Regions from separate parts of the Streptomyces sp. NPDC050423 genome, predicted to be linked through region 1. Evidence: riboswitches for the same ligand, from Rfam matches in the RefSeq annotation. Region 1 holds a riboswitch; each other region holds the start of a gene.

Region 1 (4,044 bases):
CCACCGGCCGCCAGCGGGCGTTGGAGCGGCCCGCCTGCTCGGTCGGGTAGAAGTTGATGTCGACGACCCGGTCGAGGAAGGTCACCGCGGTGCGGACGGTGGCGTCCAGGCGCTCCCAGTCGATGGTGCCGTCGGCGACGAACGCGCCGAGGTTGACCGAGCCCAGGTTGCAGACGGCCGTCTCGCCGTCGTCGGTGACTTCGAGGATCTCCGTGCACAGGTTCGAGGAGTGCACGACGCGGCCGGGCTCGGCGGTCTGGTTCGCGGTCCGGTTGGAGGCGTCCTTGAACGTCATCCAGCCCTGGCCGGTCTGCGCGAGCGTCCGCATCATCCGGCCGTACAGCTCACGGGCCGGCATCGTCTTGCGGGCCAGGCCCTTGGCCTCGGCCGCCCGGTACGCGGCGTCGAACGCGTCGCCCCACAGGTCGACCAGCTCGGGCACGTCGGCCGGGGAGAACAGCGACCAGGTGCCGTCCGTGTCGACCCGGCGCATGAACTCGTCCGGGATCCAGTGCGCCAGGTTGAGGTTGTGCGTGCGCCGCTGGTCCTCGCCCGTGTTGTCGCGCAGCTCCAGGAACTCCTCGATGTCCGCGTGCCAGGTCTCCAGGTAGACCGCGGCGGCGCCCTTGCGCCGGCCGCCCTGGTTCACCGCGGCGACGGAGGCGTCGAGCGTCTTCAGGAACGGGACGATGCCGTTGGAGTGCCCGTTGGTGCCCCGGATCAGCGAACCGCGGGCGCGGATACGGGAGTACGAGAGGCCGATGCCGCCCGCGTGCTTGGACAGCCGCGCCACCTGGTGGTAGCGGTCGTAGATCGAGTCCAGCTCGTCCAGCGGCGAGTCCAGCAGGTAGCAGGAGGACATCTGCGGATGCCGGGTGCCGGAGTTGAAGAGCGTGGGGGAGGAGGGCAGGTAGTCCAGCCGGCTCATCAGCCGGTACAGCGCGGCGACCTCGTCCAGGGCGCGCTCGGAGTTGTCATCGGCGAGCCCGGCGGCGACCCGCAGCATGAAGTGCTGCGGGGTCTCGATGACCTGGCGGGTCAGCGGGTGGCGCAGCAGATAGCGGCTGTGCAGGGTGCGCAGCCCGAAGTAGCCGAATCGGTCGTCGGCGCCGTCGGCGAGGGCCTGTCCGACCAGCGCGTCGAGGGCGGCGGTGTGGAGGGTCACGAACTCGGCGGTGCGGTCCGCGATCAGGCCCTCGCGGTGTCCGACGGCGACCGACGCCGAGAAGGACGTCGCGCCCTGGCCGGCCGCCTCGTCCGCGATGGAGCGGGTGAGCAGGCGGGCGGCGAGCCGGGAGTAGGCGGGGTCCTCGGAGATCAGGCCCGCGGCCGCCTCGGTGGCCAGCGAGCGCAGCTCGGCCTCGTCCGACCGGGCGTTGCGGCCGCGCAGTGCGGCGCCGGCGACGCGTCCGGGGTCGGTGTCGGGCAGATCCGCGGTGAGGCCGGTGAGGGTTCGCAGCAACGCGGTTCCCGGCCCGTCCTTCGCGGATGCCGCGGACCGGTCCGTCCCGGACTCGGCTGTTTCGGACTCGGCCGCTGAAACCGGATCGGCTGGCGCGATGGTCACGTGGTGCTCTCCCTCGCTCGGCTCTGGGCCGGCGGGGGAACGGGGGCAGCCGGGCGGAGCCGGACCCTGGGCAGGGCAGCACTCCGCACGGCGTCCACCGGCCCATCCACGAGGCCCGGACGTCTGGGCATCCGGATCGGTCGAGCCGGATGCGCTGTCGGCAGGTCCTCGGACTCACGGGTGCGCAAAAGCGCACCGAACATACCGTTGCGGGACAGTTCCGGATTCGCACCGGATTTCCCTGCGGCGACAGCGAGCATGAGCATACATGTGGGGGCAGTCGGATGCGGCAGCCCCCACATGTTGTGTCGTGCAACTCAACAGCGCGGCTTCATGACGTCGGCCGGAGGTCCAGGCGGTACGTCAGCAGCGAGAGCCCCTCGATGGGATACCAGTCCCTTTCGGGGGTCCGTACGAAGCCGAGGCGCCCGTAGATCCTATGGGCTCCGTGCATGCTCGGCTGCGTCGACAGAGTGATCCCCGCGACCCCCGCGGTGGCCCGTGCGCGGTCGATACAGGCCCGGACGAGCGCCTCGCCCGCCCCGGCCCCACGAGCCTCGCGGGAGACCGCGAGCATCCGGAACTCGGCCTCGTCGGCGGCTGCGATGTCCGCCCACCGATTCCCCGGCGGGGCGTACGTCACGCCGCCGAGCACCCGCCCCCGTGCGTCCGCCGCGACGAGCACCTCGGCCTCGGCGGCCCGCCGGGCGACGTCCCGCAACTGCACCAGATACGGATCGTCGGCGCCGAAGTCCAGCAGCCCGTCCCCCAGATAGGCCTCGGCGGTGATCTCGCCGAGGACCGTGTGCTCGGCGGGCGCGACCGGCCTGATGGTGATGTCCATGCCCGGGAGTCTGCCGCACTCCGCGCGCCCGTTCGCGGGAATTCCCGGGCCTGCCACTGCCTCCGCGCCCGGCACGCGAACGGGCCGCCGCACCCCGGTGCGGGGGAGCGACGGCCCGTTGACGCGACGGGTCAGTGACCGCCGGGCGCCCCGGCCGTGGCCGGCGGGAGCTGGGCCTTCACACCCGGGTCGCCCGCGTCCGCGGTGTAGTCGCCGGGCGAGGTCTCGTCGACCCCGGCAGGCGCCTTCACGGCGTTCAGGACGAAGGTGAGGACGACGGTGACCACGACGTTCAGCACGAACGCCGTCAGGCCGATGTAGCCGATCTCGCCGAGGCCCGGGATCTCCTTGGAGGACCCGCCGAAGTGCGCCTGGGTGGGGCTGGCGACCCCGTACGCCGCGGCCGTCCCGTAGACCATGCCGACCGCCCAGCCGGCGAGCAGCGCCCAGCGGTGGAACCACCGGGTGAACAGGCCGCCGACCAGGGCCGGCATCGTCTGGAGGATCCAGATGCCGCCGAGCAGCTGGAAGTTGATCGCGACCGTCTTGTCCATGGTGAGGACGAAGGCGAGCGCGCCGACCTTCACCAGCAGCGAGACCGTCTTGGAGACCTTGGTCTCCTGGGCGGGTGTCGCGTCGGGCTTCAGGAAGTCCTTGTAGATGTTCCGGGTGAACAGGTTCGCCGCCGCGATCGACATGATCGCCGCGGGCACGAGCGCGCCGATGCCGATGGCGGCGAACGCCACGCCCGCGAACCAGTCGGGGAACATGTTCTCGAAGAGCTGCGGGATCGCCAGCTGGCCGTTGTCCACCTTGACCCCGGCGGCGATCGCCATGAAGCCGAGCAGCGCGAGCAGCCCCAGCATCAGCGAGTACAGCGGCAGGATCGTGGTGTTGCGGCGGATCACGTTGCGGCTGCGGCTGGAGAGCGTCGCCGTGATGGAGTGCGGATACATGAAGAGCGCCAGCGCCGAGCCCAGTGCCAGCGTGGCGTAACCCCACTGCCCCGACCTGGCGGGTGCGAGCGCACCGGTCGGCTTGCCGCCCGGCGGACCCGCGAACTTCTCCTGCGCGGAGGCGAAGATGTCGTGGAAGCCGCCGAGCTTGATCGGGATGTAGATGATCGCCACGAGGATGACCAGATAGATCAGCCCGTCCTTGACGAACGCGATCAGCGCGGGCGCGCGCAGGCCCGAGGAGTACGTGTACGCGGCGAGTACCGCGAACGCGATCAGCAGCGGCAGGTCCTTGACGAACCAGCTGGTGTTCTCGCCGCCGCCCACGCCCATCACGTCCAGCACCGCCTGGATGCCGACGAGCTGGAGCGCGATGTACGGCATGGTGGCGAGGATGCCGGTGACGGCGACGGCGAGGGAGAGCCCCTTGGAGCCGAAGCGGCCGCGGACGAAGTCCGAGGTGGTGACGTAGCCGTGCTTGTGCGAGACCGACCACAGGCGCGGCAGGAAGGTGAAGATCAGCGGGTACACCAGGATCGTGTAGGGCACCGCGAAGAAGCCGGCCGCGCCGGCCGCGTAGATCGCCGCGGGCACGGCGACGAAGGTGTAGGCGGTGTAGAGGTCGCCGCCGAGCAGGAACCAGGTGACCCAGGTTCCGAACGACCGTCCGCCCAGGC
Region 2 (4,044 bases), on a different contig from region 1:
CGCGCACGCATGGCGCGGGCCCCGCACGGCGGCCCGCTGAAGCGGTGGAACGCGGGGTCCGGGCCCGCGCTGCGAGGCGTCGAGGCGCACGCCTACCGGCAGGCGGCCGACGCGTACGCCGAGGCCGTCGAGGGCCTGCCCGAGGGTCCCGCCCGCGAACGGCTGACCGAGCTGGCCCGGCTGTTCGCGCTGCGCTGGATCGAACGCAACAGCGGGGACCTGCTCGTCGCCGGTCACCTCACGGCCGGCCAGGTCGAAGGGCTGACGGAGACCACCGAGCAACTCGTCGCCGCCGTCGCCGCCCACCTGCCGGACCTCGCCGCCTCCTTCGGGCTGCCGGAGGAACTGCTCGCCGACTGGCCCATCGCGGGGGCCCGCTACGCCGAGGCGTACGACGACCCGGAGGCGTCCTGGCACACCGCCGGGCAGCCGGCACCCGCCGGGGGCGAGTGGTGAGAGCCGGGCCGGAGCGGGCAGCGCCCGCGCCGCTGCGCCGTGCGGCCGAGGCGGCACAGCGGCTCGGGGTCGGTGTCGTGCTCCTGGCCTTCTGGGGCACCGCGGCCGTGTTGTCGCGGTGGTGTCCGGGGACACGGGGCCACGGAGGCGAATCGGTTCGCCGCAAGGCGTAACTGGACGGACGCTGCTCAGTTACTCCGGCGTCGGGGCGGTGAGAGGCACCGCCCCGGGCACCCCCGCCGGACGGGCATGATGGAGAGGAAGACCATGAGCGCGATTCACCCCACGATCACCGAGGTACTCAGCCGTACCTTCAGGGTGCCTGTGGCCGAGATTCTCCCGGAATCCACGATGGACAGCCTGGACATGGACTCCCTGGCAGTCGCCGAGTTCGCCGTCGTCATGAGGGAGGCCCTCGGCGTCGAGCTGGACCCGAGCACCCTGCACAGGGACACCAGCCTCGCCGGGCTCACGGAGTTCCTCCGGGCGTCGGCCGGCGGCGAGGCACCGGTGAGCGCCGCCCGATGAAGACGCCCGCCATCGCCGTCACCGGCCTGGGAATGATCACCCCGGCCGGCAACGACACCGAGTCCACCTGGGACGGCGTGTGCGCCGGGGTCAGCCCGGCCCGCACCGTCCCCGCACTCGCAGGGTGCGCGATCGACTTCGCCTGCACGGTCGACGGCATGGACCTGGACGCCGCGATCGGTCGCCGTACGGCCTTCCGCATGGGCAGGTACGCCAAATTCGCCGTACTCGCCGCGCGGGAGGCGGTCGCCGACGCGGGACTCGACCCGGGCGGCTGGGACGGCAGCCGGGTCGCGGTCGTCGTCGGCACCAGCAGCGGCGGCTCCGCCGGTCTCACCGACCAGGCGCTGGTGCTGGAACGGCGCGGACCCGAGGCGACCTCGCCCTCCGGGATCCTGCTCACCATCCCGAACATGCCGGCCGCCGAGATCGCGATCGAGATGGGCGCCACGGGCCCGAGCCTGGCGCCCTGCACCGCCTGTTCGTCCGGGATCACCGCACTGTCCGTGGCCCGGGACCTGCTCGCCACCGGGCAGTGCGATCTGGCGATCGCGGGAGCCACCGAATCGACCCTCTTCCCGATCGCCATGACCGGATTCGCCAGATCCGGCGCGGCCGCCCGCGCGGACGGGGACCTGTCCCGGCTCAGCCGGCCCTTCGCAGCCGACCGGGCCGGGCTCGTCATGGGGGAGGGCGCCGCCGTCATGGTGCTGGAGCGCGCGGCCGACGCCGAGGCCAGGGGCGCCGAGCCGCGCGCGCTGCTCGCGGGCACCGGCGCCACCACCGACGCCCACCACCCCACCAGCCCGCACCCCGACGGCCGGGTCGCCCAGGCCGCCGTCGAGGCCGCGCTGCGCGACGCGGGCTGGCAGGCCGCGGACGTCGAGCACATCAACGCGCACGGCACGGCCACACCGCGCAACGACGCGGCCGAAGCCGCCCTCATCGGCCGGGTCTTCCCGCACCGGCCGCCCGTCACCGCGCCCAAGGGCGTACTGGGCCACTGCATGGGCGCGGCCGGAGCGATCGAGGCGGGGCTGACGATCCTCACCCTCCAGCGCGGAATCATCCCGCCGGTCGCCAACCTGGACGCACCCGCGCCCGGGTTCGACATCGAGTGCGTCACCAAGCAGCCGCTGGTGCTGCCGGTACGGCGTGCCGTCAGTCACTCCTTCGGATTCGGTGGACACAACGCCGTGGTCGCGCTCCTGCGGCCCTAGGAACACCTAGGCCGTTTCCGGCCGGTGGAGCGGTCCGGGACCCGCCCGTTCCACCGGCCGCACCGCCGCTGAGCTGCGAAGAGGTCGTGGTAGCGTGCCTGGGCCAGTCGAACTCCACGTAGGGGTCAGGGAATCCGGTGCGAATCCGGAACTGACGCGCGGCGGTGAGGGGGACGGGCGGGGCCAACGGCCACTGGGAGCCCCATGGGTTCCCGGGAAGGCGTCCCGACCGTGCGAACCCGAGTCCGAAGACCTGCTGGCGCCCGCGGTCCGGCACCGGGTCGCGGAACTCCGTACACCGGGCCCCGCGCATGGGCCCAGAGACGCCGAGGTACTTCGTGCCGCCCATAGGCGGCCCCGTCCGCTCCGCCGCCCTGCTCACGGCCGGAATCGTCCTGCTGACTGCCTGCGGCGGTGGCGGTGACAGCTCCGCAGCCAAGTCCACCGGGGGCGAGGGCTATCCGGTGACCCTGAAGAACTGCGGGCGCACCGTCACCGTGGAAGCCGCCCCGCGCCGGGCCGTCCCGGTCGACCAGGGGTCCACCGAGATCCTCCTCTCACTCGGCCTCGCCGACCGGCTGGCCGCGATGTTCTGCGACCGGATCGTGGTGATGAACGCGGGACGGGTGGTCGCGGGCGGGGTCCCGGCCGAGGTGATCACCCAGGAGCTCATCGCGGAGGTCTACCGGGTCAGGGCCGTCGTGACACCTGACGGCCCCGAGGGGCGGCCCTCGGTGCGCTTTCGCCCGGGGCGGCCCTGAGCCGACACGAGCCCGCGGCACACGAGAGGGCGGACCCCGTTGTGCGGGTCCGCCCCTCGCTCCTGTCCGGTACGCCTGGGACGGCGCGGTGCGCGGGGGTCAGCGGCGCCGTCCCTGACCGAACTCGCCGCCCATGTCCTTGCCGCCGATGTCCTTGCCGTCCTTGGTCATGCCGTCCGCGTAGTCGATCTGCTCCTTGCGCAGTTCCGCGGAGACTTCCTTCTGCTCGGTCACCTTCTTCGTTTCCATCCGCACCCGTTCGACCGGCACGGTCTCCTTCCGCATCGTGGCGCGTTCGGCGTGCAGGGTGACCTCCACATCCTGCTCGTTGATGTCCGAGCGGGCAGCCTTGTCACCGGGCTGGAGCGGCTCGCGCACGACGCGTACCTCTTCGTGCGTCACGGGCACGGTCCGGGTGACGTTCTCGGTGACGACGTACTTGTGCAGCCGGGCCTTGCCGCTCTCGTACTCCTCGGTGCCGATGCTCAGCTGCTCCTCGGAGCGGATGAGTTCCTCCTTGCCGCTCAGGTCGGCGGAGGCGGACCGTTCGGCGCCCGTTCCGGCTCCGACCAGCGGACGGGCCGTACCGGAGGTCTCGGCGTCCCGGTGCTTGCCCGTGCCGGCGCCCGCCGTACCGGCGGTGCCGGTCGTCGCCTTGCGCTCGGCTGCGGCGTTGGCGCCCATGGTCCCGGCTCCTACCCCGGCGGCCGCACCCGCTCCGGCCGCGCCCATGGTTCCGGTCCCGGAAGTGGTCGGGGTACCGGTGCCGGCGGAACGGTCGCCGAGCTTGCCGCCGGTGTTCCTGGTCAGTCCGTAGTGCCGGTAGAGCTCCTCCTCCTCGGAGACGGAGAGATGAGCGTCCGCGTCCACCCGGGGGGCTTCCTTGACGCGGTCCTTCGGATGGGAGATGTGCAGGTCGGAGCCCACGCGACGGGCTCCGGCGAGAGGCACGAAACTCTCCTTCATACCGAACAGGCCGGTCTTCACCGTGATCCAGTCCGGTCGGCCGGTGTTGTCGTCGACATACACCCGCCCCACGTTGCCGATCTTCTCGCCCGCGGTGTCGTACACCGTCAGGC
Region 3 (4,044 bases), on a different contig from region 1:
CTTCGCGGCGCTCGTCGGCGCCATCCTGTGGAATCTGCTGACCTGGCTGGTCGGACTCCCGTCCAGCTCCTCCCACGCCCTCTTCGGCGGTCTGATCGGCGCCGCGGTGATGTCCGCGGGCTGGTCGTCGGTCGACGGCGGCACGGTCGTCACCAAGGTGCTGCTCCCCGCGGTCGCCGCCCCGGTCGTCGCCGGTCTGGCCGCGCTGCTGGCCACCAAGCTGACGTACCGGATCGGCGGGAAGATCCGTAACGGCGCCCAGGAGAAGGCGACCGCCAAGGGCTACCGCGCCGGGCAGATCGCCTCCGCCGGGCTGGTCTCGCTCGCCCACGGCACCAACGACGCGCAGAAGACCATGGGCATCATCACGCTGGCCCTGGTCACCGGCGGGGTGCTCTCCCCCGGTTCGAACCCGCCGGTCTGGGTCATCGTCAGTGCCGGTCTGGCCATCGCGCTCGGCACGTACCTGGGCGGCTGGCGCATCATCCGCACCATGGGCAGCGGCCTCACCGAGCTCAAGCCGCCGCAGGGCTTCGCCGCCCAGACCAGTGCGGCGACGGTCATCCTGGCCTCCTCGCACCTCGGCTTCTCCCTCTCCACCACCCAGTCCTGCTCCGGCGCCGTGATGGGCGCGGGCCTCGGCCGCCGGGGCGGTGTGGTCCGCTGGTCCACCGCCACCCGGATGTTCGTCGCCTGGGGTCTGACCCTGCCGGCCGCCGGTCTGGTCGGCGCGGGGGCGGAATTCCTCACCAAGCAGGGCACCTGGGGTGTCGTGGTCGTCGCCGTGCTGCTGGTCGCGGGCTCCGGAGCGATCTGGGTCCTGTCGCGCCGCAAGCCGGTCGGCCAGGACGATGTCGCACCCGGCGGCCGGGACGGCACTCCTGTCGCCGTGGACGCCGAACCCGCGGGCGTCGTCACCACCGCCATCGCGGCCGTCAGCCCGCCGCCCACCGCGGCCCAGGCGCAGCAGGACCTCAAGACCACCATCCCGGCCCCGGCCGGACCCGTAGCCGACCCGGCGCGACCCGCCACGGTGTAAGGACACATCCCCATGAACATCGACTGGGCAGCCCTCGGCACCGTCTTCGGTGTCTCTCTCGTCGCCACCGTCGCCCTGGTGGGTCTCTTCACCCTGGGCATCGTCGGCCTCTCCAGGCAGCCGGAACCCGCGCAGGGCGGGCAGGCCGGCGGGTCCCTCATGCTGGCCCGCGCGGGCGCGTACGTCTGCTTCGGGCTGTGCGCGGCGGCGGTGGCCTACGGGATCTACATGATCGTCGCCTGACCTCCGGAAGGACCCCGCGGGGCCCTTCCCGCTCCTGCCCATCGGGCCGGACGCACCTCGGTGCGTCCGGCCCGATGTGGGTCTCAGCACACTGCACCGTCGCAGGTCAACGGCAGGTTGACTGACGTTCGCGGAGCGTGGTGGACTGCCGGAGCCATTACGGCGACAGCAGAGGAAGCCGGTGCGAATCCGGCGCGGTCCCGCCACTGTCACCGGGGAGCAGTCCCCCACCACCGGAAGTCACGGTCCACGCCATGTGGACCGGAAGACCGGGGGAACTGCGGATCCGGGAGCCAGGAGACTCTCGTCGCCGGTCACGTCGAACCAGGGCGCGGACCCTGAGTGAGGACATATCGCCATGCCCGGCCGCCGTGCGTCCGTATCTGCGCCGCCCCTTCCACCAGCTGCCCGCACGAAGGTCCTTCGAGGCGCGACGGCCGGCTGAACCGTGCGTGCCGATCGCATCTTCGCGTACGGCGCCGCGGCCGGTCTGATCGGCGATCTGCTGCTCGGTGATCCCCGCCGGGGACACCCGGTCGCCGCCTTCGGGCGGGCCGCGGCAGGCGTCGAACACCGTCTGTGGCGCGACCACCGGGGGTGGGGCGCACTGCACACCCTGGTCTGCGCCGGAGGCGCCGCGGGGGGTGCCGCGCTGGCCGCCCGCGCGCTGCGCCGCTGTCCCGCCGCTTCCGTGGCCCTGACCGCCGTCGCCACCTGGTCCGTCGTCGGCGGTACGTCGCTGGGGCGCGAGGCCCGGTCCATCGGCGGCGCCCTGGCCGCCGGGGACCTGGACCTGGCCCGTGAGCGGCTGCCCCACCTGTGCGGCCGTGACCCGCAGTCCCTGGACGGACCGCAGATCGCCCGCGCCGTGGTGGAGTCCGTCGCCGAGAACACCTCGGACGCCGTGGTCGGCGCGCTGGTGTGGGGTGCGCTGGGCGGGGTCCCCGGACTCGTCGGCTTCCGGGCCACCAACACCCTCGACGCCATGGTCGGCCACAAGTCGCCCCGCCACCTGCGCTACGGCTGGGCCTCGGCCCGCCTCGACGACCTCGCGGGCTGGCCGGGCGCCCGGCTGACGGCGCTGCTCGCCGTGGCGGCGGGCGGACGGCCCCGGGGGGCACTGCGGGCCTGGCGGGCGGATGCCGCCAAGCACCCGAGCCCCAACGCGGGCCCCGTGGAGGCCTCCTTCGCGGGCGCCCTCGGCGTACGCCTGGGCGGCACCCTCGCCTACGGCGGCCGGGTCGAGCACCGCCCCGTACTCAACGGGGAGACGGGCCGGGCGGTGGAGACCGAGGACATCGAATGCGCCGTACGGCTGTCGCGCCGGATCGGTGCACTGGCCCTCGGCGTCAGCGTGGCGGCCCGCCTGGGCGCGGGCGCGGCGGCACGGCGGATCACCTCGACGCACGGCACGGGGCCGCACGCCCCGGGTACGCGCACCTCAGGACGGAGGCCGACATGAGCGGCGGGCTGCTGGTCGCCGGGACCACCTCGGACGCGGGCAAGAGCGTCGTCACGGCGGGCATCTGCCGCTGGCTGGTGCGCCGGGGCGTGAAGGTCGCGCCGTTCAAGGCGCAGAACATGTCCCTGAACTCCTTCGTCACCCGCGAGGGCGCCGAGATCGGCCGCGCCCAGGCCATGCAGGCCCAGGCGGCCCGGGTGGAGCCGACCGCGCTGATGAACCCGGTGCTGCTCAAGCCCGGCGGCGACCGCTCCAGCCAGGTCGTCCTGATGGGGCGCGCGGTCGGCGAGATGAGCGCCCGCGGCTACCACGGCGGCAGGCAGGAAGCGCTGCTGTCCACCGTCGTGGACTGCCTGGAGCAGCTTCGGGGCACGTATGACGCGGTGATCTGCGAGGGGGCGGGCAGTCCGACCGAGATCAATCTGCGGCGCACGGACATCGTGAACATGGGCATCGCCAGGGCGGCCCGCTTCCCGGTGGTGGTCGTCGGGGACATCGACCGGGGCGGGGTCTTCGCGTCGTTCTTCGGTACGACGGCACTGCTCGCCGCCGAGGACCAGGCACTGATCGCCGGCTACCTGGTCAACAAGTTCCGCGGTGACGTGTCGCTGCTGGAGCCCGGCCTGGACATGCTGCGCGATCTCACCGGACGGCCGACGTACGGGGTGCTGCCGTTCGCCCACGGCCTCGGCATCGACGAGGAGGACGGGCTGCGGGTCTCGCTGCGCGGCACCGTACGGGAGTCGGCCGTCGCTCCGCCGCACGGCGAGGACGTCCTGCGCGTCGCGGTGTGCGCGGTCCCCCTGATGTCGAACTTCACCGATGTCGACGCGCTGGCCGCCGAACCGGGTGTCGTCGTGCGGTTCGTGGACCGCGCGGAGGAACTGTCCGACGCCGACCTCGTCATCGTGCCCGGCACCCGCGGCACCGTGAAGGCGCTGGCCTGGCTGCGCGAGCGCGGGCTCGCCGACGCGCTGCTGCGGCGCGCCGCCGAGGGCCGCCCGGTCCTCGGCATCTGCGGCGGCTACCAGATCCTCGGCGAACGCATCGAGGACGAGGTGGAGTCGCGCGCCGGGCAGGTCGACGCGCTCGGGCTGCTGCCGGTACGCATCCGGTTCGCCCGCGAGAAGACCCTCGCCCGGCCGGCCGGCGAGGCGCTCGGCGCCCCCGTCGAGGGGTACGAGATCCACCACGGCGTCGCGGACGTGCGGGGCGGCGAGCCGTTCCTCACTGACGGACAGGGGCGGCGCCTCGACGGCTGCCGGTCCGGCGCCGTGTGGGGCACCCACTGGCACGGCTC

What was found. Region 1 has a riboswitch for cobalamin ahead of AB0I52_RS01260 (ribonucleoside-diphosphate reductase subunit alpha). Riboswitches for the same ligand answer to the same signal wherever they lie in the genome.
Region 2: it holds a riboswitch for cobalamin, as region 1 does, so the genes downstream of both, AB0I52_RS26980 (ABC transporter substrate-binding protein) here and AB0I52_RS01260 (ribonucleoside-diphosphate reductase subunit alpha) in region 1, are expected to answer to the same signal.
Region 3: it holds a riboswitch for cobalamin, as region 1 does, so the genes downstream of both, AB0I52_RS04045 (cobalamin biosynthesis protein) here and AB0I52_RS01260 (ribonucleoside-diphosphate reductase subunit alpha) in region 1, are expected to answer to the same signal.

The regions. Positions count from the first base shown of each region.
Region 1 is NZ_JBFAJY010000001.1:304,275-308,318, reverse strand. Features, by position in the region: gene AB0I52_RS01260 (ribonucleoside-diphosphate reductase subunit alpha) at 1-1,567, opposite strand, end outside; cobalamin riboswitch at 1,709-1,840, opposite strand; gene AB0I52_RS01255 (GNAT family N-acetyltransferase) at 1,899-2,411, opposite strand; gene mctP (monocarboxylate uptake permease MctP) at 2,543-4,044, opposite strand, start outside.
Region 2 is NZ_JBFAJY010000042.1:69,824-73,867, reverse strand. Features, by position in the region: gene AB0I52_RS26995 (acyl-CoA dehydrogenase) at 1-456, shown strand, start outside; gene AB0I52_RS26990 (acyl carrier protein) at 724-984, shown strand; gene AB0I52_RS26985 (beta-ketoacyl-[acyl-carrier-protein] synthase family protein) at 981-2,204, shown strand; cobalamin riboswitch at 2,292-2,480, shown strand; partial or broken gene AB0I52_RS26980 (ABC transporter substrate-binding protein) at 2,516-2,791, shown strand; partial or broken gene AB0I52_RS26975 (ABC transporter ATP-binding protein) at 2,783-2,965, shown strand; gene AB0I52_RS26970 (PRC and DUF2382 domain-containing protein) at 3,065-4,044, opposite strand, start outside.
Region 3 is NZ_JBFAJY010000003.1:232,901-236,944, reverse strand. Features, by position in the region: gene AB0I52_RS04055 (inorganic phosphate transporter) at 1-1,039, shown strand, start outside; gene AB0I52_RS04050 (hypothetical protein) at 1,052-1,282, shown strand; cobalamin riboswitch at 1,453-1,586, shown strand; gene AB0I52_RS04045 (cobalamin biosynthesis protein) at 1,731-2,744, shown strand; gene AB0I52_RS04040 (cobyric acid synthase) at 2,741-4,044, shown strand, end outside.